Regions from separate parts of the Bradyrhizobium sp. LjRoot220 genome, predicted to be linked through region 2. Evidence: predicted binding sites of a transcription regulator. Region 2 holds the regulator's gene; each other region holds the start of a gene.
What was found. The regulator PhoB, encoded in region 2, activates phosphate uptake and scavenging genes when phosphate is short. The targets are predictions, from matches to a motif close to TGTCATNNANCTGTCAT.

Region 1: a site for PhoB is predicted at 2,213-2,229, ahead of ppk2 (polyphosphate kinase 2). Genes of this name have one in related genera too.
Region 3: a site for PhoB is predicted at 2,589-2,605, ahead of ACSQ84_RS05615 (DUF47 domain-containing protein). Genes of this name have one in related genera too.
Region 4: a site for PhoB is predicted at 3,575-3,591, ahead of ACSQ84_RS06045 (RNA degradosome polyphosphate kinase). Genes of this name have one in related genera too.

Annotation. Positions count from the first base shown of each region.
Region 1 is NZ_CAXUPS020000007.1:28,599-33,758, forward strand. Features, by position in the region: gene ACSQ84_RS25770 (TIGR00282 family metallophosphoesterase) at 1-511, shown strand, start outside; gene ACSQ84_RS25775 (hypothetical protein) at 533-1,174, shown strand; gene ppk2 (polyphosphate kinase 2) at 1,239-2,159, opposite strand; gene ACSQ84_RS25785 (class I SAM-dependent methyltransferase) at 2,378-3,211, shown strand; gene ACSQ84_RS25790 (TetR/AcrR family transcriptional regulator) at 3,269-3,883, shown strand; gene ACSQ84_RS25795 (DMT family transporter) at 3,955-4,815, shown strand; gene ACSQ84_RS25800 (methyl-accepting chemotaxis protein) at 4,912-5,160, opposite strand, start outside.
Region 2 is NZ_CAXUPS020000008.1:121,781-126,940, reverse strand. Features, by position in the region: partial or broken gene ACSQ84_RS28225 (LysR family transcriptional regulator) at 1-937, opposite strand, end outside; gene ACSQ84_RS28220 (tripartite tricarboxylate transporter substrate-binding protein) at 1,058-2,038, shown strand; gene ACSQ84_RS28215 (protocatechuate 3,4-dioxygenase) at 2,047-2,625, shown strand; gene phoB (phosphate regulon transcriptional regulator PhoB) at 2,634-3,335, opposite strand; gene phoU (phosphate signaling complex protein PhoU) at 3,416-4,132, opposite strand; gene pstB (phosphate ABC transporter ATP-binding protein PstB) at 4,144-4,965, opposite strand; gene pstA (phosphate ABC transporter permease PstA) at 4,962-5,160, opposite strand, start outside.
Region 3 is NZ_CAXUPS020000001.1:1,304,379-1,309,538, reverse strand. Features, by position in the region: gene ACSQ84_RS05630 (peptide chain release factor 3) at 1-420, opposite strand, end outside; gene sugE (quaternary ammonium compound efflux SMR transporter SugE) at 572-886, shown strand; gene ACSQ84_RS05620 (anion permease) at 887-1,891, opposite strand; gene ACSQ84_RS05615 (DUF47 domain-containing protein) at 1,905-2,549, opposite strand; gene ACSQ84_RS05610 (branched-chain amino acid ABC transporter permease) at 2,700-3,668, opposite strand; gene ACSQ84_RS05605 (branched-chain amino acid ABC transporter permease) at 3,670-4,533, opposite strand; gene ACSQ84_RS05600 (ABC transporter substrate-binding protein) at 4,612-5,160, opposite strand, start outside.
Region 4 is NZ_CAXUPS020000001.1:1,400,613-1,405,772, reverse strand. Features, by position in the region: gene ACSQ84_RS06070 (hypothetical protein) at 1-282, shown strand, start outside; gene purN (phosphoribosylglycinamide formyltransferase) at 348-1,001, opposite strand; gene purM (phosphoribosylformylglycinamidine cyclo-ligase) at 1,006-2,103, opposite strand; gene ACSQ84_RS06055 (CDP-alcohol phosphatidyltransferase family protein) at 2,265-2,807, shown strand; gene ACSQ84_RS06050 (chromosomal replication initiator DnaA) at 2,840-3,517, shown strand; gene ACSQ84_RS06045 (RNA degradosome polyphosphate kinase) at 3,667-5,160, shown strand, end outside.

The DNA of each region.
Region 1 (5,160 bases), on a different contig from region 2:
GAACGGCAAGCGCGCGCTGGTCATCAACGCCATGGGCCGCGTCTTCATGGAGCCGCTGAACGATCCCTTCAACGCGGTCGGCAAGGAGCTCGATGCCTGTCCGCTGCGCGAAGCGGTCGATGCCATCGTGGTCGATTTCCATGGCGAGGCGACCAGCGAGAAACAGGGCATGGGATTTTTCTGCGACGGCCGCGCCAGCCTCGTGGTCGGTACCCACACCCATGTGCCCACCGCCGATCACCAGGTGCTGTCCGGCGGCACCGCCTATATGAGCGACGCCGGCATGACCGGCGACTATGATTCGATCATCGGCATGCAGAAGGAAGAGCCGCTGCATCGCTTCGTGACCGGCATTCCCTCGGGCCGTTTCGAACCGGCGTTCGGCGTGGCGACACTAAGCGGCGTCGCGGTCGAAACCGACGACGCGACCGGGCTGGCGCTGCGCATAGCGCCGGTGCGGGCCGGCGGCCGGCTGGAGCCGGCGGTGCCGGGATTTTGGACCGGTCGCTGAACTGGCGTGCGAGAAGGCGTGATGCAAAGGTTTTTGATCGTCCTGCTGGCGTTGCTGCTGTCGCAGCCGGCGTGCGCGCAAAAGCTTACCCAGCGGCCGGTCTCGCAGAATCCGGTATCGCCCGAAGACATGACCGGGCGGCTGGAGAAGTCCGCGATCGACACGGCGAAGATCGCGCCGAAAGGCGCGGCAAGAGGATCCTCGGTGGATTTCTGCTGGGCGTCGAGCCCTGAGGAATACCGCGCGCTCGCCAAGCATGTACTCGTGCTGGTCAGCGTGGTGACGCAGGATTCTGCCGAACTGCCGTTGCGCCGCGTCTACGCGAACATCGACGGCCGCGAAACCGAGTTGATCAAACTGAGCAGCCAGCTCGGCGGCGTTCGCAAAGGCTCGAAGACCTATTCGATGCTCGGGCCCTATCGCGAGGACGGCTTCTACCTTGCGCCCGCCGGCAGCATGATGGCGGACGGCTACCTGCAGGCCGACTTCGCCGTACGGCGGAACGGCTTCAATCTCTATAAATTGCCTGGGACGCCGCCGGACTTCGTCAAGGCGGACAGCAATCCGATGCCCGCGCCTGACGCCAGGCCGGAAACGCCGGCGCTGAAAGCGCTGCTGCAGCGCGAATACAAGGGCTTCGAATTGCCCGCAAGCCTGCGCTGAGACGCCGTTCGGTTTCGTTCGAGCCCGCCACCGCAGTTACATACACTCAGTGCCGGCCCTTCGCTCAGTAGCGCTCCGGCACGTACATCTCCGGCGGGACCGGGCCGCGCTGGTAATCCGGATTGCGCACCCGAGGCGGCAGGATGACCGGGGCCTGCGGGACCTCCTTGTAGGGAATCTGATCAAGCAGATGCGCGATGCAGTTCAGCCGCGCCCTCTTCTTGTCGACGGCCTCGACCACATGCCACGGCGCTTCCGGAATATGGGTGCGCTCCAGCATTGCTTCCTTGGCCTTGGTGTATTGCTCCCAGCGGCTGCGCGCCTCCACGTCCATCGGGCTCAGCTTCCACTGCTTCAGCGGATCGTGGATCCGCATCGTGAAACGCAAATGCTGCTCCTCGTCGGTGATCGAGAACCAGTATTTGATCAGGATGATGCCGGAACGCACCAGCATGCGTTCGAATTCCGGCACCGAGCGGAAGAATTCCTCGACCTCGGCTTCGCTGCAAAATCCCATCACGCGCTCGACGCCGGCGCGGTTGTACCAGCTGCGGTCGAACAGCACGATCTCGCCTCCGGCCGGCAGATGCGACACATAACGCTGGAAATACCACTGCGTGCGTTCGCGCTCGTTCGGCGCCGGCAGCGCGGCGACCCGGCAGACCCGCGGATTCAGCCGCTGCGTGATGCGCTTGATGACGCCGCCCTTGCCGGCGGAATCGCGTCCCTCGAAGATCACGACCACCTTCAGCTTCTGGTGCTGCACCCAGCTTTGCAGTTTCACCAGTTCGCCCTGCAGGCGGAACAGCTCCTTGAAATAGAGCCGGCGGTCGACGGTTTCCTCGGCGCTATGCCCGGCAAATTCGTTGGTCAACGCATCGAGGCGGTCGTCGTCGATCTCGAGTTCCAGTTCCTCGTCGAAACTGTCGAGCATTTCCGCCTGGATGCGATCATGGATCGAGCCATTGAGTGGTTTTTCGGTCATCGAGGTACTCCGCCCAAGGAAACGCAGGGATCACCTGTTAGTTTCAAATGCGCATGTCAGGGGTGTGACACGCACGCCGGACGTGAAGCATGAAGAATGCGCCGTTCAGAATTTTCGCAACGCAATTTGAGCTATTTTGCTCGTCGCCATTTGCTGTCGTAATGGCCTAATCTGGTTGCGAAGATTGGCCTGGTCCCGAGCCAATGGAGGCAAGTTTCATGAGCGATGCAACTTCACAGACCCTCTATTTCTATAATCGTCATCCCATCTCCTGCGAAATCATCCTTGCGAAACTGCGCGCAAGCCGTGGCCATCTCGACGGCTTGCGTCCTGACGAGCTGTTTCCCCATGACCAGGATCATTATGGTGGCCTTGCCGCTACGGATGAATTGGCGCGAGGCGCGCAGGTCAGCCATGGATCGCGGGTAGCCGATTTCTGTGCGGGGCTTGGCGGCTCGGTGCGTTATCTGGCTCACAAATATGGGGCCGACGTCACTGGTATCGAATTGACGCCAGCGCGCGTCTCGGGCGCGCAGGAGTTAACCAGACGCGTTGGCCTTGACGGTTCTGCACGGATTGTCGAGGGCAACGTGATGGACGTTCCGCTTCCTGACGCGAGCATCGACGCTGTCGTCAGCCAGGAAGCATTTTGTCACGTTCCTGATGTGAAGAGAGCAGTTGCCGAAGCTTTTCGTATTCTGCGGACAGGCGGCCGATTGGCATTCACGGATTGGATAGTCAATCAGCCGCTTAGCGCTGCCGATGCGCAATTGATGTGGGAAGGAATGGCTATTCAGCCCCTTCGGTCGATCCCCGAATACCTCAGCCTGGTCGGAAGCGTTGGCTTTGGAGTGATTTCGACAACGGATTTGACGGAGGAATGGGGACCGATTCTGAAGGAACGACTGGCAATGTACCAACGGCTGCGTGAGGAAGCCCGACAGGCCGGCACCCCCATGGGGCACGATGCATTCCACAAGTCCTACATCCGGTTTGTTGACCTCATCCAGGAGCGCAAGATGGGCGGCGTCAGGATGGTGGCTACCAGGTAGCAAGCGTTCCGAAGCGGCCACTTGCGATATATAGACCAATTGGTCTATATATTAGCCATGCGCCGCCAAACCCCAGTGCCATTGCCCCGTGGCCGCCCCCGAGGTTTCGACGTGGAAGCCGCCGTCGAACGCGCTATGGAGGTGTTCTGGTCGCGCGGCTATCACGCCACGGCGCTGCCGGACCTTCTTCGCGCGACGAAGTTGTCGCGTGGCAGTCTTTACGCCGCTTTCGGCGACAAGCACTCGCTCTTCCTGCGGGCGGTCGATCGCTACATTGCCGATGCCCTGGCGCGGATGGATGTCGAACTTGACCCCCGCAGAGAGCCGATCGATGGCCTGCGGGCTTACCTTGCCGGCTACGTTGACCGCACCACCGGCGCCAAGGGCCGGCGCGGATGCCTGCTGGTGGCCACGGCCATGGAACTGGCCGGCGAGGATGCCGAAGTGGGTCGCCGCGTCGCAGGCTTTTTCAAAGCCATGGAGGCCAGGGTGGCCCATGCGCTTTCGTGCGCGAAGACGGCCGGCAAGTTGGCCAATGGCGTCGAGCCTTCAAGTGCGGCTCGAATTCTCGTCTGTTTCGTCGAGGGGCTGCGCGTGGTCGGTAAAACGGCGCCGCCACGGATCTCCTCGCAAGCCACCGCTGACGCTCTGCTCGACCGCTTCATCAGGTAGCCAACCCATGGACGCCTCGTTTTGCCGGCGCACTGATATCTGAACCGATCGGTCTTGAAAGGAAGAATGCCATGTCTGCCATCCAGATCGTCTGCGCGGTGGCGGTTCCCTTGCTCTGGGGTTATCAATTCGTGGCCATCAAAGTGGGCGTAACGGAGTTTCCGCCGCTCTTCTTTCTCGCACTGCGCTTCCTGGCCATCGCGTTGCTGCTGGTTCCGTTCGTGAAAAGGCCCACGCGTCAACAGCTAGGCCCTGTCGCAGCGATCTCGATTTTCCTTGGCGGGCTGAACTTCGGGCTGTTCTATGTTGGCCTTGGGCTCGGCTCGGGAAGCATGTCGGCCGTCGCATATCAACTCGCGACGCCCTTCACCATCCTGTTGGCCTGGCCGCTGCTCGCGGAGAGACCGTCTCTCACCACGTCCGCCGGCGTGCTGCTCGCATTCATCGGCGTGGTCGTGCTGGCGGCCGAGCCCGGCCTGTCGGCGAACACGCTTCCGCTGCTGCTGGTGGTCGGGGCAGCCTTCGCTTTCGCGGTGTCCAACGTCCTGACGAAACGCCACGGCCCTTTCGATCCCTTGATGTTGATGGGGTGGTCGTCGCTGCTCACGGTGCCGCAGGTCATGCTGATGTCGCTGCTCCTTGAACACGGACAACTGGCAAGCCTTGTCACGGCGGACGAACGTGGCTGGCTGGCGCTCGCCTACACCATCTTCATCGGCGGAATTGTCGGGTTCGGACTTTGGTTCTGGCTGATTGCCCGATGCTCGATGGGCCGCGTCGCGCCTTTCGGTCTGCTGCTTCCGGTGTTCGCCCTGATTTCGAGCGTGTTGTTCCTCGGCGAGCGCATGACCCCGAAGTTGATTGTCGGCGGGCTGCTCGCGATCTCCGGCGTCGCCATTACGCAAGTACGACCCAGCGCTCGACCAATTTGAAGGCGGAAGTTGCGGCGTGGCGACTTACGGGCCGCGAGCCCGTGCCGCGTCCTATCTTTGCATGGGGTTGTTTTCGCGATTTTGTGTCGGCGCCCTCTAGCTCTGCCGAAAACCCATGCGGAAGGCGCCCCAGTGGCGGCCGTGCACGTGGATGGGCGAGGAGAGGTCTTTCATCAGCACGAAATTGCCGCCGCCCATGTCGCGGCGGTAGGTCTGCAGCAGGAACGGTTTTGAGTTCGCCGCCACCTTCTTCACCGCGCGGTCGCTGAACAGGCGGCGGTTGCGGCAATTGGCGTTGTTCCAGACGGGATCGGGGCCCTGCGGATGACAATAGTTCGGATTGTG
Region 2 (5,160 bases):
ACGGTGCGCGGACAAGTGATTTGGTGACCTCCCGCGCGCAATTGATAAACGCCTCCACCGCGGGGCTGAGTGTTCGATTTTTCAGGAATACGATTTCGGCCGAAATCCGAGGTCCGGAGGATTTCAGCGGTAAAACCTTCAAGGCGGCCTGATGCGCGCTCAGCGCCGCGACCGACGCCGGCAGGATTCCGACAAATTCGCCGCTGGCAATGAGCGACACCGTGAGCTGAATTGCTATGGTTTTGACCAACGGCTTCGGCGGCGAAAAATCATTGGCGCGAAACACCTCGGCAACCAGAGCACCCGGCGCGCTGTCGTAGGGTGGCAGGACCCAGTTGCCCTCGACGATATCCTTGAGAGCAATTCGGCGCTTTCGCGCCAATTCACTCTGTTACCCCACAACGAAGACAAACGGCTCATCGAACAGGACTTCGGAATGGAAGTCGTCCTGCTGGCCGGTGGCTCGCGTGATCAGCAGATCAATCTTGCGCTCGCGCAGCTCCTGGATCTGATGGTCGCCCGGATTGGTGAGCCTGACGTCAAGCTGAACACCGGGATGTTGCCTGGAAAATCTCCCCACAATGGGAGGCACTAGGCTGTGCAGAATGATGTCGGTGCATCCGAGCCTCACTTCGCCCGAATTTGGATCAGACAGATATTCCAGCGAGCGAAGGCCCTGCTGCATCTCGTCGAAGACATTGATTCCGCATCGAAGCAGCACCTCGCCATAGGCCGTGAGTTCGGCGCCCCGCGAGCCGCGATCGAACAATCGCACGCCGAGCGTGCCTTCGATTTCGGATATCGCCTTGGAAACGGCGGGATGGGAAATGCTGAGCCTGGCGGCGGCCTTCGCCATGCTACCGGTGTCGGCGACCGCCATCAGGATATGAAGGTCGCGCAGCTTGAGGCGACGGCCAATTCGATCCGACCAGTCCATCGCGAGCCTTAACCCAGTAGTTACAGGGATGTCGCGGTTTTCGGTCTACCAGATAATGGTCGGGAGGACCAGAGTGGCGGCGGTTTCGATGATGATCGACAGCCCCATGAGGATGATCACATGATCACAAAACGAAGGTTCGTATCGCTGGCGTGCGCCGGCGGTATCGCCGCCATCATCCCCGATGCGATCCGGATGGCGGCCGCTGAGACCGTCTCGCGCATGCTGGTGGGCTTCGGCGCCGGGGGCGCGATCGACGTGATCGCCAGACTGCTCGTGGAGGGAATGAAGCATGACGCCCCTTCCTTCATCGTCGAAAATCGTCCCGGCGCCGGCGGGCGTCTCGCGCTCGGAGCGCTGAAGAACAGCCCGGCCGACGGCACGGCGATGATCCTGACGCCTGCCTCCAGCGTCGCCGTATTCCCCCATGTCTACAAGACGCTTGGCTACGACGCGTTCAAGGATTTCGTTCCGGTCTCCACGGTTTGCTCGTTTCCGTTTCTGATCACCGTGGGTCCGATGGTGCCGGCCGACGTCAGAACGATGCCCGACTTCGCCAAATGGTGCGCGGCCAATCCGAAGCAGGCGACCTATGGCACGGCTGCGGCTGGTTCGATGCTGCATTTCACCGGCGTGACGCTGGCCAAGGCGGCTGGCTTCGAATTCGTGCATCTGCCCTATGGCGGCCCGGGCGGCATCCAGGATCTGACGGGCGGTCGAATTGCCGCAACGATCTATCCAATCGGGACCGCGCTTCCACACGTGCAATCCGGCGCCATTCGAGCGCTGGCGACAACCGGGCCACAGCGATCGCCACTGCTTCCCGATGTGCCGACGGTCCGGGAAGCAGGATATCCGGCGCTGGAAGCGATTGAATGGTTCGGCATCTTCGTTCCGGCCCATACGCCGGCCGAAACGGTGAAACGCCTCAATGCGGCGATCCGTGCCGCCGTGAGTGCCGGCAGCTTCAAAACCGCCTTGGCCAGGCTTTCAATGGACCCTGCCGGCGAAACGCCGCAGCAATTTGCGCAGCTGGTCAGATCCGATTTTGACCGCTGGGGGCCGATCGTGAGGGCCTCCGGCTTTGCGCCGGAAGATTGAGGCGCACCATGTCCATCTCAACCAACACGCGCCGACACCGGACACCGGACCAGATTCTCGGTCCCTACTTCCCGACAGGCCATACGCCGGTCCCGCAAGCCGACCTGACCTCAGTCAACGGGATCGACGGGCTGGCGCGGGGCGAGATCATCGAAGTCACCGGGAAGATACTCAATCTCGATGGCGAGCCTGTCCGCGGCGTCCCTGTCACAATCTGGCAGGCCAATACGTTTGGCCGATACGTGCACGCCAACGACCCCAATCCGGCGCCACTCGACCCACACTTTGTCGGCTGCATCGGCATTCGTTCCGATGACGACGGCATCTACCGGATCAAGACCGTAAAGCCCGGCGCCTATCCGGCAGGCCTGGACTGGATGCGGCCGCCGCACATCCACTTCGAGGTTCACGGCCGGTTCGAACGGCTGATCACCCAGATGTATTTTCCGGACGAACCGCTCAATGCCTGCGACAGGCTGCTCAACGCCGCGCTGCGTCCGGATTTGTTGATCGCAAAGCCGGTTCCGTCGGAAGGAGGATCCGGCCACCGCGTGCTGAATTTCGATATTGTTCTGGTACGGGGCTAAGCCGTGCCCTACTCCACCTTCGCAAACCGGTCGTCCAGCGCGTAGCCGGCGCCGCGCACGGTGCGGATCGGGTCCTGCTCGCGGCCGGGATTGAGCAATTTGCGCAGGCGGCCGATATGGACGTCGACGGTACGCTCGTCGATATAGATGTCGCGGCCCCAGACGCTGTCGAGCAGCTGCTCGCGGCTGAACACGCGGCCGGGATGTTCCAGGAAAAACTCCAGCAGGCGATATTCGGTCGGGCCGAGATCGATCGGGCGGCCCGAGCGCGCGACGCGGCGCTTTTCGCGATCGAGTTCGATGTCGCCATAGGTCAGCACGGTGGCGAGCCGCTCCGGGCTTGCCCGCCGCAACAGGCCTTTCACCCGCGCCAGGAGTTCCGGCACCGAAAAGGGTTTGACGATGTAGTCGTCGGCGCCGGTAGCCAACCCCCGCACCCGCTCGCTTTCCTCGCCGCGCGCAGTCAGCATGATGATCGGCAGCGTCTTGGTCTCCGGCCGCGCCCGCAAGCGCCGGCACAGCTCGATGCCGGACAGGCCCGGCAGCATCCAGTCCAGCACGATCAGGTCGGGCACGCGCTCCTTTAGCCGTGTGTCGGCGTCATCGCCGCGGCCGACGGTTTCGACCTCATAGCCTTCGGCATCGAGGTTGTAGCGCAGAAGCGTGGTCAGCGCCTCCTCGTCTTCAACCACCAGAATGCGTGCGTTCATCTATATGAGCCTCTTGATATCCAAATACCTTGACGCGATTGCCGTATGCGAACGTTTCTGGTTACGCTGTTAGTTCCGCTTTAGTTGCCTGGCACCGTGGTGGCGAAATTGGTCATGTCGCCCTTCGGACGCTTGTCGAGCATCTGCTGGCCTTCGATCATGTAGAACACGGTCTCGGCGATATTGGTGGAGTGGTCGCCGATCCGTTCGATGTTCTTGGCGCAGAACATCAAATGGATGCAGAACGAGATGTTGCGCGGATCTTCCATCATGTAGGTCAGCAGTTCGCGGAACAGCGAGGTGCAGATGGCGTCGACTTCCTCGTCGCCCTTCCAGACCGCCATCGCCGCCGGCAGATCGTGCGAGGCATAGGCGTCGAGCACCGACTTGACCTGCGACTGCACCAGATCGGTCATGTGTTCGAGGCCGCGGATCAGCTTCAGCGGCTGGAAATCGTTCTCCAGCGCCGCGACCCGCTTGCCCATGTTCTTGGCGAGGTCGCCGATCCGCTCCAGATCGGTGGCCACCCGCATGGCGCCGACGATCTCGCGCAGGTCGACCGCCATCGGCTGGCGGCGCGCAATCGTCAGCACCGCGCGTTCCTCGATCGCGTGCTGCAGGCGGTCGATTTCGACGTCGGAAGCGACGACGCGCTTGCCGAGCGCGACGTCGCGGCGGATCAAGGCATCGACGGATTCGGTGATCATGCGTTCGACGAGGCCGCCCATCTCGGCGACGAGGCGGGTCAGTTCCTGCAAGTCGCTGTCGAACGCCTTGGCGGTGTGTTCAGAAACCATGTGTTATCTCCTCAACCGAACCGGCCGGTGATGTAGTCCTGGGTGCGTCGATCGCCCGGCGAGGTGAAAATCTTGTTGGTGTCGTCGAACTCGACCAGTTCGCCGAGATACATGAAGGCGGTCTTGTCGGAGACGCGCGCCGCCTGCTGCATATTATGGGTCACGATGGCGATGGTGTAATCCTCCGCCAACTCCTGGATCAGTTCCTCGACCTTGGCGGTCGAGATCGGATCCAGCGCCGAGCAGGGCTCGTCGAACAGGATCACTTCCGGGCGCACCGCGACCGTGCGGGCGATGCAGAGCCGCTGCTGCTGGCCGCCGGACAGGCTGAGGCCCGAGGCATTCAGCTTGTCCTTGACCTCGTTCCACAGCGCCCCGCCACGCAACGCCTTTTCGACGCGGCCGTCCATCTCTGATTTCGAGATCTTCTCGTACAGGCGGATGCCGAACGCGATGTTCTCGTAGATCGTCATCGGAAACGGCGTCGGCTTCTGGAACACCATGCCGACGCGGGCGCGCAGCAGATTGAGATCGAGCTTGGGGTCCAGAACGTTGGTCTGGTCGAGCATCAATTGCCCGGTCGCCTTCTGGCCCGGATAAAGATCGTACATCCGGTTGAAGATCCGCAGCAGCGTGGACTTGCCGCAGCCGGACGGCCCGATGAAGGCGGTAACCCGATGGGTGCCGAGCGCGAGGTTGATGTTCTTCAGCGCGTGGTGTTCGCCATAGTAGAAATTCAGGCCGCGCGCGGTAACCTTCGGCGGCGCGTCGGGCAGCGTGACCTGGGGAACGGGTCCGTTCGCGGAACTGACGGATACAGAGAGATCGTTCATTTTGCTGTCCTCTCGGCGCCGAGGATGCGGGCGCCAATATTCAGGGCAAGTACGGTGAGGGTGATGAGCAGGGCCCCGCTCCAGGCGAGCTGCTTCCAGTATTCGTAGGGGCTCTGCACGAAATTGTTGATGGTGACCGGCAGGTTCGCCATCGTCTTGGTCAGGTCGAGACTGAAGAACTGGTTCGACAGCGCG
Region 3 (5,160 bases), on a different contig from region 2:
ACAGACTTCGAACAGCTTTCGCGTCCGCGCCTCGATGCCCTTGGCGGCGTCGATCACCATGACCGCGGAATCGACCGCCGTCAGCGTACGATAAGTGTCTTCCGAAAAGTCCTCGTGGCCCGGCGTATCCAGCAAGTTGAACACGAGTCCATCGAATTCGAAGGTCATCACCGAGGTCACGACCGAGATGCCGCGTTCGCGCTCGATCTTCATCCAGTCGGAACGGGTGTTGCGGCGTTCGCCCTTGGCCTTGACCTGGCCGGCAAGGTTGATGGCGCCACCGAACAGCAGCAGCTTTTCGGTCAGCGTGGTCTTGCCGGCGTCCGGGTGGGAAATGATGGCAAAGGTCCGCCGCCGCGCCACTTCATCTGAAAGCGGCGACCGGGACGGCGATTCGGCTGGAACGGCAATGTCGGACATGAATCGAGCGTTTGGCAGGGAAAACGGGCGCAATCAAGGGCGAATTGGCAATTGCCGAAGCCGGATGCAAGCCCCATATCGAGCCCGGAAGGACGGCCTTCCGATCAACACCATGCGCGGGGACGACCCTGCCTTATCTGGAGGGTTTGTCATGGCTTGGGCTGTGTTGTTCACCGCCGGTCTCCTGGAAATCGGCTGGGCCATCGGCCTCAAATACACCGAAGGTTTTACCCGGCTGGTGCCGTCGGCGCTGACCTTGGCGGCGATGGCCGGGAGCATCCTCCTGCTCGGGCTGGCACTGAAGACCCTGCCGATTGGAACGGCGTATGCGGTCTGGACCGGCATCGGGGCCGTCGGCACGGCCATCCTTGGCATCGCGCTGTTCGGCGAACCCGCCACCGCCGCCCGCCTCGCCAGCATTGGGCTGATCGTTGCCGGTATCGTCGGGCTCAAGCTGGTCACCTGATCAGCGCAGCAGCACCACCGCCCAATAGGTGGCCGCCGCCACGATTCCCGAGGCCGGGATGGTGATGACCCAGGCATAGACGATCGAACTTGCCACGTTCCAGCGCACCGCCGAGACCCGCCGCGCGGCGCCGACGCCGACAATGGAGCCGGTGATGGTATGGGTGGTGGAAACGGGAACCCCGAGCCAGGTCGCCATGAACAGGGTCGCGGCGCCGCCGGTTTCCGCGCAAAAACCCTGCATCGGCGTCAGCTTGGTGATCCGCAATCCCATGGTGCGAACAATGCGCCAGCCGCCCATCAGCGTGCCGAGACCCATGGCCGCCTGGCACGCGAGCACCACCCAGAACGGGATCGAGAAGGTGGTGCCAAGATGCCCCTGCGAATAGAGCAGCACCGCGATGATGCCCATGGTCTTCTGCGCGTCGTTGCCGCCATGGCCGAGCGAATACAGCGAAGCCGAGACGAATTGCAGGATGCGAAAAGCACGGTCGACCGCGAACGGCGTCGAGCGCACCGAGAGCCAGGACACGATCGCGACCAGCACCAGTGCCAGCAGGAATCCGACCAGCGGCGACAGCACGATCGCCAGCAGCGTCTTGGAGAGCCCGCTCCAGACCGCCGCGGACAGGCCTGCCTTGGCGATCCCGCCGCCGAGCAGGCCGCCGATCAGCGCATGCGAACTGGACGAGGGAATGCCGAGCCCCCAGGTGATCAGGTTCCAGACGATGGCGCCGACCAGCGCGGCAAAGATCACCGTCGCATCGACAATGCTGGGCTCGATGATGCCGGTTCCGATGGTGTTGGCGACGTGAAGGCCGAAAAAGAGAAAGGCGATGAAGTTGAAGAACGCGGCCCACAACACCGCATATTGCGGGCGCAGCACGCGGGTCGATACGATCGTGGCGATCGAATTGGCGGCGTCGTGCAATCCGTTGAGGAAGTCGAACAGCAGCGCGACCGCAATCAATGCGAACAGAATGGGCAGGCCAAGCGCAGCATCCACGTGTTGGCCCTGCCTATACTTGTTCGATCACGATCGAGTTGATCTCATTGGCGACGTCGTCGAAGCGGTCTGAAACCTTTTCAAGATGCTTGTAGATCTCGGCGCCCACGATGAAATCCATGGTGTTGGCGTCGCGATGCTTGAGAAACAGTTCCTTCAGCCCGATATCGTGGAGATCGTCGATACGGCCCTCCAGCTTGCCGATCTCCTCGGTGATCGCGGTCAGCATCGCGACGTTCTGGCCGATCGATTGCATCAACGGCAAAGCACGGCCGACGAGATTGGCGCACTCGACGATCAGCGTTCCGATTTCGCGCATCGGCGGCTCGAAGGTGCGGACCTCGAACAGAATGACGGCCTTGGCGGTCTGCTGCATCTGGTCGATGGCATCGTCCATCGAGGTGATCAGGTTCTTGATGTCGCCGCGGTCGAACGGGGTGATGAAGGTGCGGCGGACCGCGGTCAGCACCTCGCGGGTGATGTTGTCGGCGTCGTTTTCGAACTGATTGACGCGCTGGCAGAACACCGGCGTCTCGTCGCCGCCGCGCAGCATGTCCTGCAGCGCCAGCGCGCCCTGCGCGACGGTCTGGGAATGGCGGGCAAACAGTTCGAAAAACCGCTCTTCCTTGGGCAGGAAATAGCGAAACCAGCGCAGCATCGGTCTATCCATCGTTTCGGAACGGCCGGGTCCCCGGCCTGTCACAAAACTGTCATAGACCATTCACACCGGAAGCGCGCGACGACGGACCCCGGAAAAGCGGTCATCCACCGCTTTGTGGGGCTGAAAATCGGCCGGAAAACGCCCCGCTTACAGCGAACGGCGGAAATAATGCGCGATCTCGCCCACCACGCCGCGACGGAACGTCAGCACGCAGGCGACGAAGATGACGCCCTGAATCACCGTGACCCACTGACCGAAGCCGGCCAGGTATTGCTGCATGGCGATGATCACGAAGGCGCCGACTACCGGGCCGAAGATAGTGCCGAGACCGCCGACCAGCGTCATCAGCACGATTTCACCCGACATCGTCCAGTGCACGTCGGTGAGCGAGGCGTTCTGCGCCACGAACACTTTCAGCGAGCCGGCAAAACCGGCGATCGTTCCCGACAGGATATAGGCCATCAGCTTGTACTGATCGGTCTTGTAGCCGAGCGAGATCGCGCGCGGCTCGTTCTCGCGGATCGCTTTCAGGACCTCACCGAACGGCGAGTTGATGGTGCGATAGATCAGGAGGAAGCCGCCGAGGAAGCCGACGAGGATGACGTAGTAGAGCACCGTCGGCTTGGCGAGATTGAAGAGGCCGAACAGATGGCCCTGCGGGATGCCCTGGATACCGTCTTCACCATGGGTGAACGGCGTCTGCAGATAGATGAAATAGAGCAACTGCGACAGCGCCAGCGTGATCATCGAGAAGTAGATGCCCTGGCGGCGAATCGCGACGACGCCGGTAATGACGCCAAGCCCGGCCGCGCCTGCAGTGCCGACCACAATTCCAAGCTCCGGCGACAGCCCCCAGACCTTCAGCGCATGCGCGGTGAAGTAACCGGCTGTACCAAGAAACATCGCGTGGCCGAACGACAAAAGCCCGCCATAGCCGATCAAGAGATTGAACGCGCAGGCCAGCAGCGCAAAGCACAGCGCCTGCATCACGAAGAACGGATAGATCCCGGTCAGCGGCACGATCGCCAGCAGCGCTGCCATCAGGGCGAATACGATCATCTCGTCGCGCACGGCGCGCGGTGATACCGGCAGTGTATCGTCAGTCAATGCGCTCATATCAGGCCGCCCGTCCGGTCAGACCCGTTGGCTTCACCAGCAACACCAGCACCATCAGGACGAATACCACGGTGTTTGAAGCTTCGGGATAGAAGTATTTGGTCAGGCCTTCGATCACACCGAGCGAAAAGCCGGTGATGATCGATCCCATGATGGATCCCATACCGCCGATCACCACCACCGCGAACACGACGATGATCAGGTCGGCGCCCATCAGCGGCCGGACCTGGTTGATCGGAGCCGACAGCACGCCGGCCAGCGCAGCGAGACCCACGCCGAGCCCGTAGGTCAGCGTGATCATCCGGGGAACGTTGATGCCGAAAGCACGTACCAGCGTCGGGTTCTCGGTCGCGGCGCGCAGATTGGCGCCAAGCCGCGTCTTTTCGATCAGGTACCAGGTGGCGAGGCAAACGATCAGTGAGAACACCACGACCCAGCCGCGGTAGATCGGCAGGAACATGAAGCCGAGGTTCATGCCGCCCTTCAGTTCATCGGGGATCGCGTACGGCAGACCCGAGGAGCCGAAATAATTCTGGAACACCCCCTGCACGATCAGCGCGATGCCGAACGTCAGCAGCAGCCCGTAGAGATGATCGAGGCCGGCAAGCCACTGCAGCATGGTCCGTTCCAGGATCATGCCGAAGATGCCGACCACGATCGGCGCGACGATCAACGCCGGCCAGTATCCGATGCCCGCCAGGTTGAGCAGGAAATAGGCGCAGAAAGCGCCCATCATGTAGAGCGCGCCATGGGCGAAATTGATGATGTTGAGCATGCCGAAGATAACGGCCAACCCCAGACTGAGCAGCGCATAGAACGAGCCGTTGATCAGTCCCACCAAGAGCTGCGCGTAGAGAGCTTGCATCGGTTTCGCACTCGAGTTCGTTGTGACGCGGTAACGCGAAAGCAGGCCCGCCGGCACAGTGCCGGCGGGCGATCGTCGTTACTTCTTTACCAGCGGACAGGCGCTTTCCGAAAGCGGCCGGAAAGCCTGGTCGCCCGGGGTGGTCCCGACCAGCTTGTAGTAGTCCCACGGCCCCTTGGATTCGGACGGCTTCTTGACCTCGAACAGGTAGGCCGGATGCAGCTTGCGGCCGTCGGCGCGGATGGTGCCCTTGCCGAACAGCGGATCGTCGGTCGGCGCCGCCTTCATTTTCTCGACGACCTTGATGCCGTCATGCGGATTGCCGCCCATCGCATCGACCGTCTTGAAGTAGTGGATCAGACCGGAATAGACGCCGGCCTGCACCATGGACGGCATCGCCTTGTTCTTCATGCGCTCGGAGAAGCGCTTGGAAAACGCGCGGGTGCCGTCGTTGAGATCCCAGTAGAAGGTCTCGGTGAAGTTCAGGCCCTGCGCCACTTTCAGACCAAGCGAGTGGACGTCGTTGATGAACAGCAGCAGGCCTGCGAGTTTCTGACCGCCTGCGACGATGCCGAATTCCGACGCCTGCTTGATCGTGTTGGTGGTATCGCCACCGGCATTGGCCAT
Region 4 (5,160 bases), on a different contig from region 2:
GAAGGGGTCGGTGTGGGGGTCGGCGTCGGCCTCACTTGCGCGTGCGCGGACGTCATGCCGAAAGCGAGCACGAACATGATCGCGGCCAGTCGCGCCAATGCGCTGCCGCCCCCGATCCTCTCCGCCCGCGATGCGCAGCGCATCAATTTCATTCCAAAAAAAAGCGCCCGCCCGAAAAAAGCGCCGGCTCGAAAACCGTGCACGACAAGCCGGTCGGCTGTCACGGATTTGCGCCCAGATGGTGCGGAGCGTCAATTGCTTACGGGGCTCGCCGGGGACTGAATAGAAGCCGTTGTGGTTCGGCGGCCACAGTGTCTTGGACTGGGTGGCACTAGCCTGGTCCAAGACTAGTCCAGGACGGGCCAAACCAGGGTTCCGTCGGGCGCGGCCTGTCCGGAGACCCTGCAGACATCGCCCTCGAGGCGGACCCTGCCGCTGGCGAGCAGCCGCAGCGCCTCGGGATAGATGCGGTGCTCGATGCCGAGGATGCGCAGCGCCAGCGTCTCGGCGGTGTCGTCATCGGCGACCGCGACCGCGCCCTGCATCACGATCGGCCCCGCGTCGGTTTCCGGGATCACGAAATGCACCGTGGCGCCGGAAATCTTCACGCCAGCCGCGAGCGCCTGGCCATGCGGATCGAGGCCGGGAAAGGACGGCAGCAGCGAGGGATGGATGTTGAGCATCCTGCCGTACCAGCGCGCCACGAATTCGGCGGTGAACAGCCGCATGAATCCGCCGAGGCAAATCAGCTCGACGTTGTTTTCATCGAGCGCCCGCTGCAGCACGGCCTCGAAGCCGGCGCGATCCTTGCCGAACGGCTTGCTCTCGATCACGCTCGTGGGGATGCCGCTGGCGGCGGCCTTTGCGAGGCCCGCGGCATCGGTGCGGTTGGAAATCACGGTGACGATTTCGGCCGGGAAATCCGGCGCTTTGGCCGCATCGATCAGCGCGGCCATGTTCGATCCGCGCCCGGAGATCAGAATGGCGACGCGGCGTTTCATGGCTTCACCGCGACAGGTCCAGATGACCGTTATAGACCACGCGATGCTCGCCCTGATGATCGGCTTGATGATCGCCTTGGGCCGCGATCACTTCACCCAGAAGCGCGACCGTCTCGCCGCTTTCGGTGAAGATTTCGGTGAGCTTGTCGATCGCATCCGGCTTGACGATCGCGATCATGCCGATGCCGCAGTTGAAGGTGCGCAACAGTTCGAGTTCGGCGATGCCGCCCTGCTCGGCCAGCCATTTGAACACCGGCAAGACCGGCAGCCGCGCCAGGTCAATGCCGACGCCGAGATGCTTTGGCAGCACCCGCGGAATGTTGTCGGTGAAGCCGCCGCCGGTGATGTGGGCGAGGCCCTTGATGGCGCCGGTTTCGCGGATCGCACGCAGGCAGGATTTCACATAGAGCCGCGTCGGCGTCAGCAGCGCGCCGCCGAGCGTCATGACCGGCGAGAACGGCGCCGGCGCGTCAAAGCTGAGGCCGGATTGCTCGACAATTTTCCGGACCAGCGAGAAGCCGTTGGAATGCACGCCTGAGGACGCCAGGCCAATGACGGCGTCGCCGACGGCGATATCCGAACTCGGCAGCAGCGTGCCGCGCTCGGCCGCTCCGACCGCAAAGCCGGCGAGGTCGTAATCGCCGTCCTTGTAGAGGCCGGGCATTTCCGCGGTCTCGCCGCCGATCAGGGCGCAGCCGGACTCCCGGCAACCCTCGGCTACGCCGGCCACGATTGCGGCCGCGGCTTCCGGATCGAGCTTGCCGCAAGCAAAATAGTCGAGGAAGAACAGCGGCTCGGCGCCCTGAACCACGAGGTCATTGACCGACATCGCCACCAGGTCGACGCCGATTCCGCCATGCAGGCCGGTTTCGATCGCGATCTTGACCTTGGTGCCGACGCCATCGGTCGCGGCCACCAGCACCGGATCCTTGAAGCCGGCCGCCTTGAGGTCGAACAGCCCGCCAAAGCCGCCGATTTCGGCGTCGGCGCCGGCGCGGGCGGTGGCGCGCACCATCGGCTTGATGAGATCGACCAGGCGGTTGCCCGCATCGATATCGACGCCCGAATCGGCGTAAGTGAGCCCGTTTTTGCGGTCGATCATGCCCAATTCCCGTCAGATGAGGGCTGGTTACGAGGATTTCCCCGATCCTGCAATGGCTCGCAAGCGCGGGGTCGATATACTATGTAGATAACAACCGCCCTGCCCCGCAAAGGGCCGATTCTGTTACGTAAATAGAGGCCGGTAGCCGGGAAGCGACCGAGTTGAGTATTCCGAATATCATCACGCTGGGTCGCATCATCCTGGTGCCTGTTATCGTCTGGGCGATTGCCTCCCGACAGATGGAAATCGCTTTCGCGATCTTCGTCGTTGCCGGCGTCAGCGACGCCGTCGACGGCTTTCTCGCCAAGCGCTTCAACATGGCCAGCGAGCTCGGCGCCCTGCTCGATCCTTTGGCCGACAAGGCGCTGTTGGTGTCGATCTACGTGTCGCTGGGAATTTGGGGCGCGGTGCCGCTGTGGATCGTGATCCTGGTGGTGTCGCGCGACATCATGATCGTATCGGCCGTGATCGTGTCATGGTTGTTCGACAAGCCGATCCCGATGAAGCCGTTGATGGTGTCGAAGCTCAATACGGTGGCGCAGGTGGCGTTCGCCGCCCTGGTGCTGGCTTCGCTCGGCTTCAACTTCAAGCCGACGCCGTACGACCTGATCCTGATGGGTTTTGTAACGGTCTTTACTTTGGTTTCCGTCTCGCTCTATCTCGTGGAGTGGGTGCGGCATATGAGTACGATCGAGGCCAAGTAGCGCGCTTCGAGTAGCCCGGCCCGGAGACTTGCGTGGCAGTTCGCGTTCAACCCCGTCAGCTTGCCTTGGCGCTGCCGCACGCAGAGAGCCTGACCCGCGACAATTTTCTGGAAGGGCCCGCCAATGAGGCGGGGCTCGCCCTGATCGACCGCTGGCCCGACTGGCCGAACCGCATCATGCTGCTGGTCGGCCCCGAGGGTTCCGGCAAGAGCCACCTCGCCGCGATCTGGGCCGAGCAGGCCGGCGCCCGCTCGATCGCCGCGCACGCTTTGACAGCCACCGCCGTGCCCGGGTCGCTGGTGACGGGCGCGCTGGTGGTCGAGGACCTGAAGCCGGGGGATTTCGACGAGCGCGCCATGTTCCATTTGATGAATCTGGCGCGCGAGGACGAAGCCTCGATCCTGATGACGGCGCGCGTGGCGCCGTCAGCCTTCGAGGTCGAGCTGCGCGATCTGCGGTCGCGGCTGCGTGCGGTGCCGACGGTGCCGCTGCTGCCGCCGGACGACCTGTTGTTCCGCGGGCTGATCATCAAATTCTGCGCCGACCGCCAGCTGACGATCGACGAGACGGTGGTGAGCTACCTCGCCAGCCGGATCGAGCGGTCCTATGCGGCCGCCCGCCAGGCGGTCGACCTGCTCGACACCGAGGCGCTACGGCTGGGCCGGCCGGTGACCCGGGCGCTGGCGTCGGAATTGCTCCGCAACGCCTGAGCGGGCGTCCTTGTCGCGCCCCGACCGCCTTGACGCCGGCGCCGGCCGGAACATCAATGTCATTGAAACGTCATCGGCGTATCACATGGTGCGCAGCGGCATCGGCGTAAACTCGCCCTGCTCTCCCGCCTGAGATGGATTAAAACTTCATGGAATCGGCCCAAGTTATTGAAATAAAAGAAAAAGAAGCGATAGCCGAAGCTCCGCCGGCGATCGCCACCAGCCCGGAACGATTCATCAATCGCGAGCTATCCTGGCTGCATTTCAATCGCCGGGTGCTCGAAGAGGCCGTCAATCCCGGCCATCCCGCGCTGGAGCAGGTCCGGTTCCTGTCGATTTCAGCCAATAACCTTGACGAGTTCTTCATGGTCCGTGTCGCCGGTATCAAGGCGCAGGTCCGCGAAGGCATCGCCGAACGCAGCCCCGACGGCCTGACGCCGTCCGAGCAGCTCGTCCGCATCAACCAGACGGTCTCGGAACTCGCCTCCGACCAGCAGGCGATCTGGAGCGATCTGCGCACCATTCTGTCCGAGACCGGCATCGTGCTGGTGGATGGCCACGACGTCAGCAAGGCCGAGCGGAGCTGGATCGAGGATCACTTCCTCCACAACATCTTCCCGCTGCTGACGCCGCTCGCGATCGATCCGGCGCACCCCTTCCCATTCATCCCGAGCCTCGGTTTCACCATCGCGCTGCATTTGTCGCGGGTTGCCGACGGCAAGCCGATGAACGCGCTGATCCGCATGCCCGGCAAGATCGACCGCTTCATCCGCATGCCCGCGGGCAAGGACGGCGCGGTGCGCCTGATCACGCTGGAACAGGCCACCGGCCTGTTCATCGGCCGCCTGTTCCCCGGCTACACCGTCAAGGGCCAAGGCGCGTTCCGCATCATCCGAGACTCCGAGCTGGAAATCGAGGAAGAGGCCGAAGATCTGGTGCGCCTGTTCGAGACGGCACTGAAGCGGCGGCGGCGCGGATCGGTGATCCGGCTCGAGATCGAAGCCAAGATGCCGGAGGAGCTTCGCGCCTTTGTGCAGCGGGCGCTTTCCACCGCCGACGACGAGATCTTTCTGGTCGACGGCGTGCTGGCGATGAACGAACTGTCTCAGCTGACCCGGCTCGACCGGCCCGATCTCGAATTTGCGCCCTATGTGCCGCGCCATCCCGAGCGCGTGCGCGACCATGGCGGCGACATCTTCGCCGCGATCCGGCAAAAGGACCTGGTCGTCCATCACCCCTACGAATCCTTCGACGTCGTGGTGCAATTCCTGCAACAGGCCGCTCGCGACCCCGACGTGGTCGCCATCAAGCAGACGCTGTACCGCACCTCGAACAATTCGCCGATCGTGCGCACGCTGGCGGAGGCCGCCGAAGCTGGCAAATCCGTGACCGCATTGATCGAGCTGAAAGCGCGGTTCGATGAGGAAGCCAATATCCGCTGGGCCCGCGACCTCGAACGCGCCGGCGTGCAGGTCGTCTACGGCTTCATCGAATTGAAGACCCACGCCAAATTGTCGATGGTGGTGCGCCGCGAGGGCGGCAACCTCACCACCTACGTGCATACCGGCACCGGCAATTATCATCCGGTCACCGCGCGCATCTACACGGATCTGTCCTACTTCACCTCGGACCCGGTCATCGGG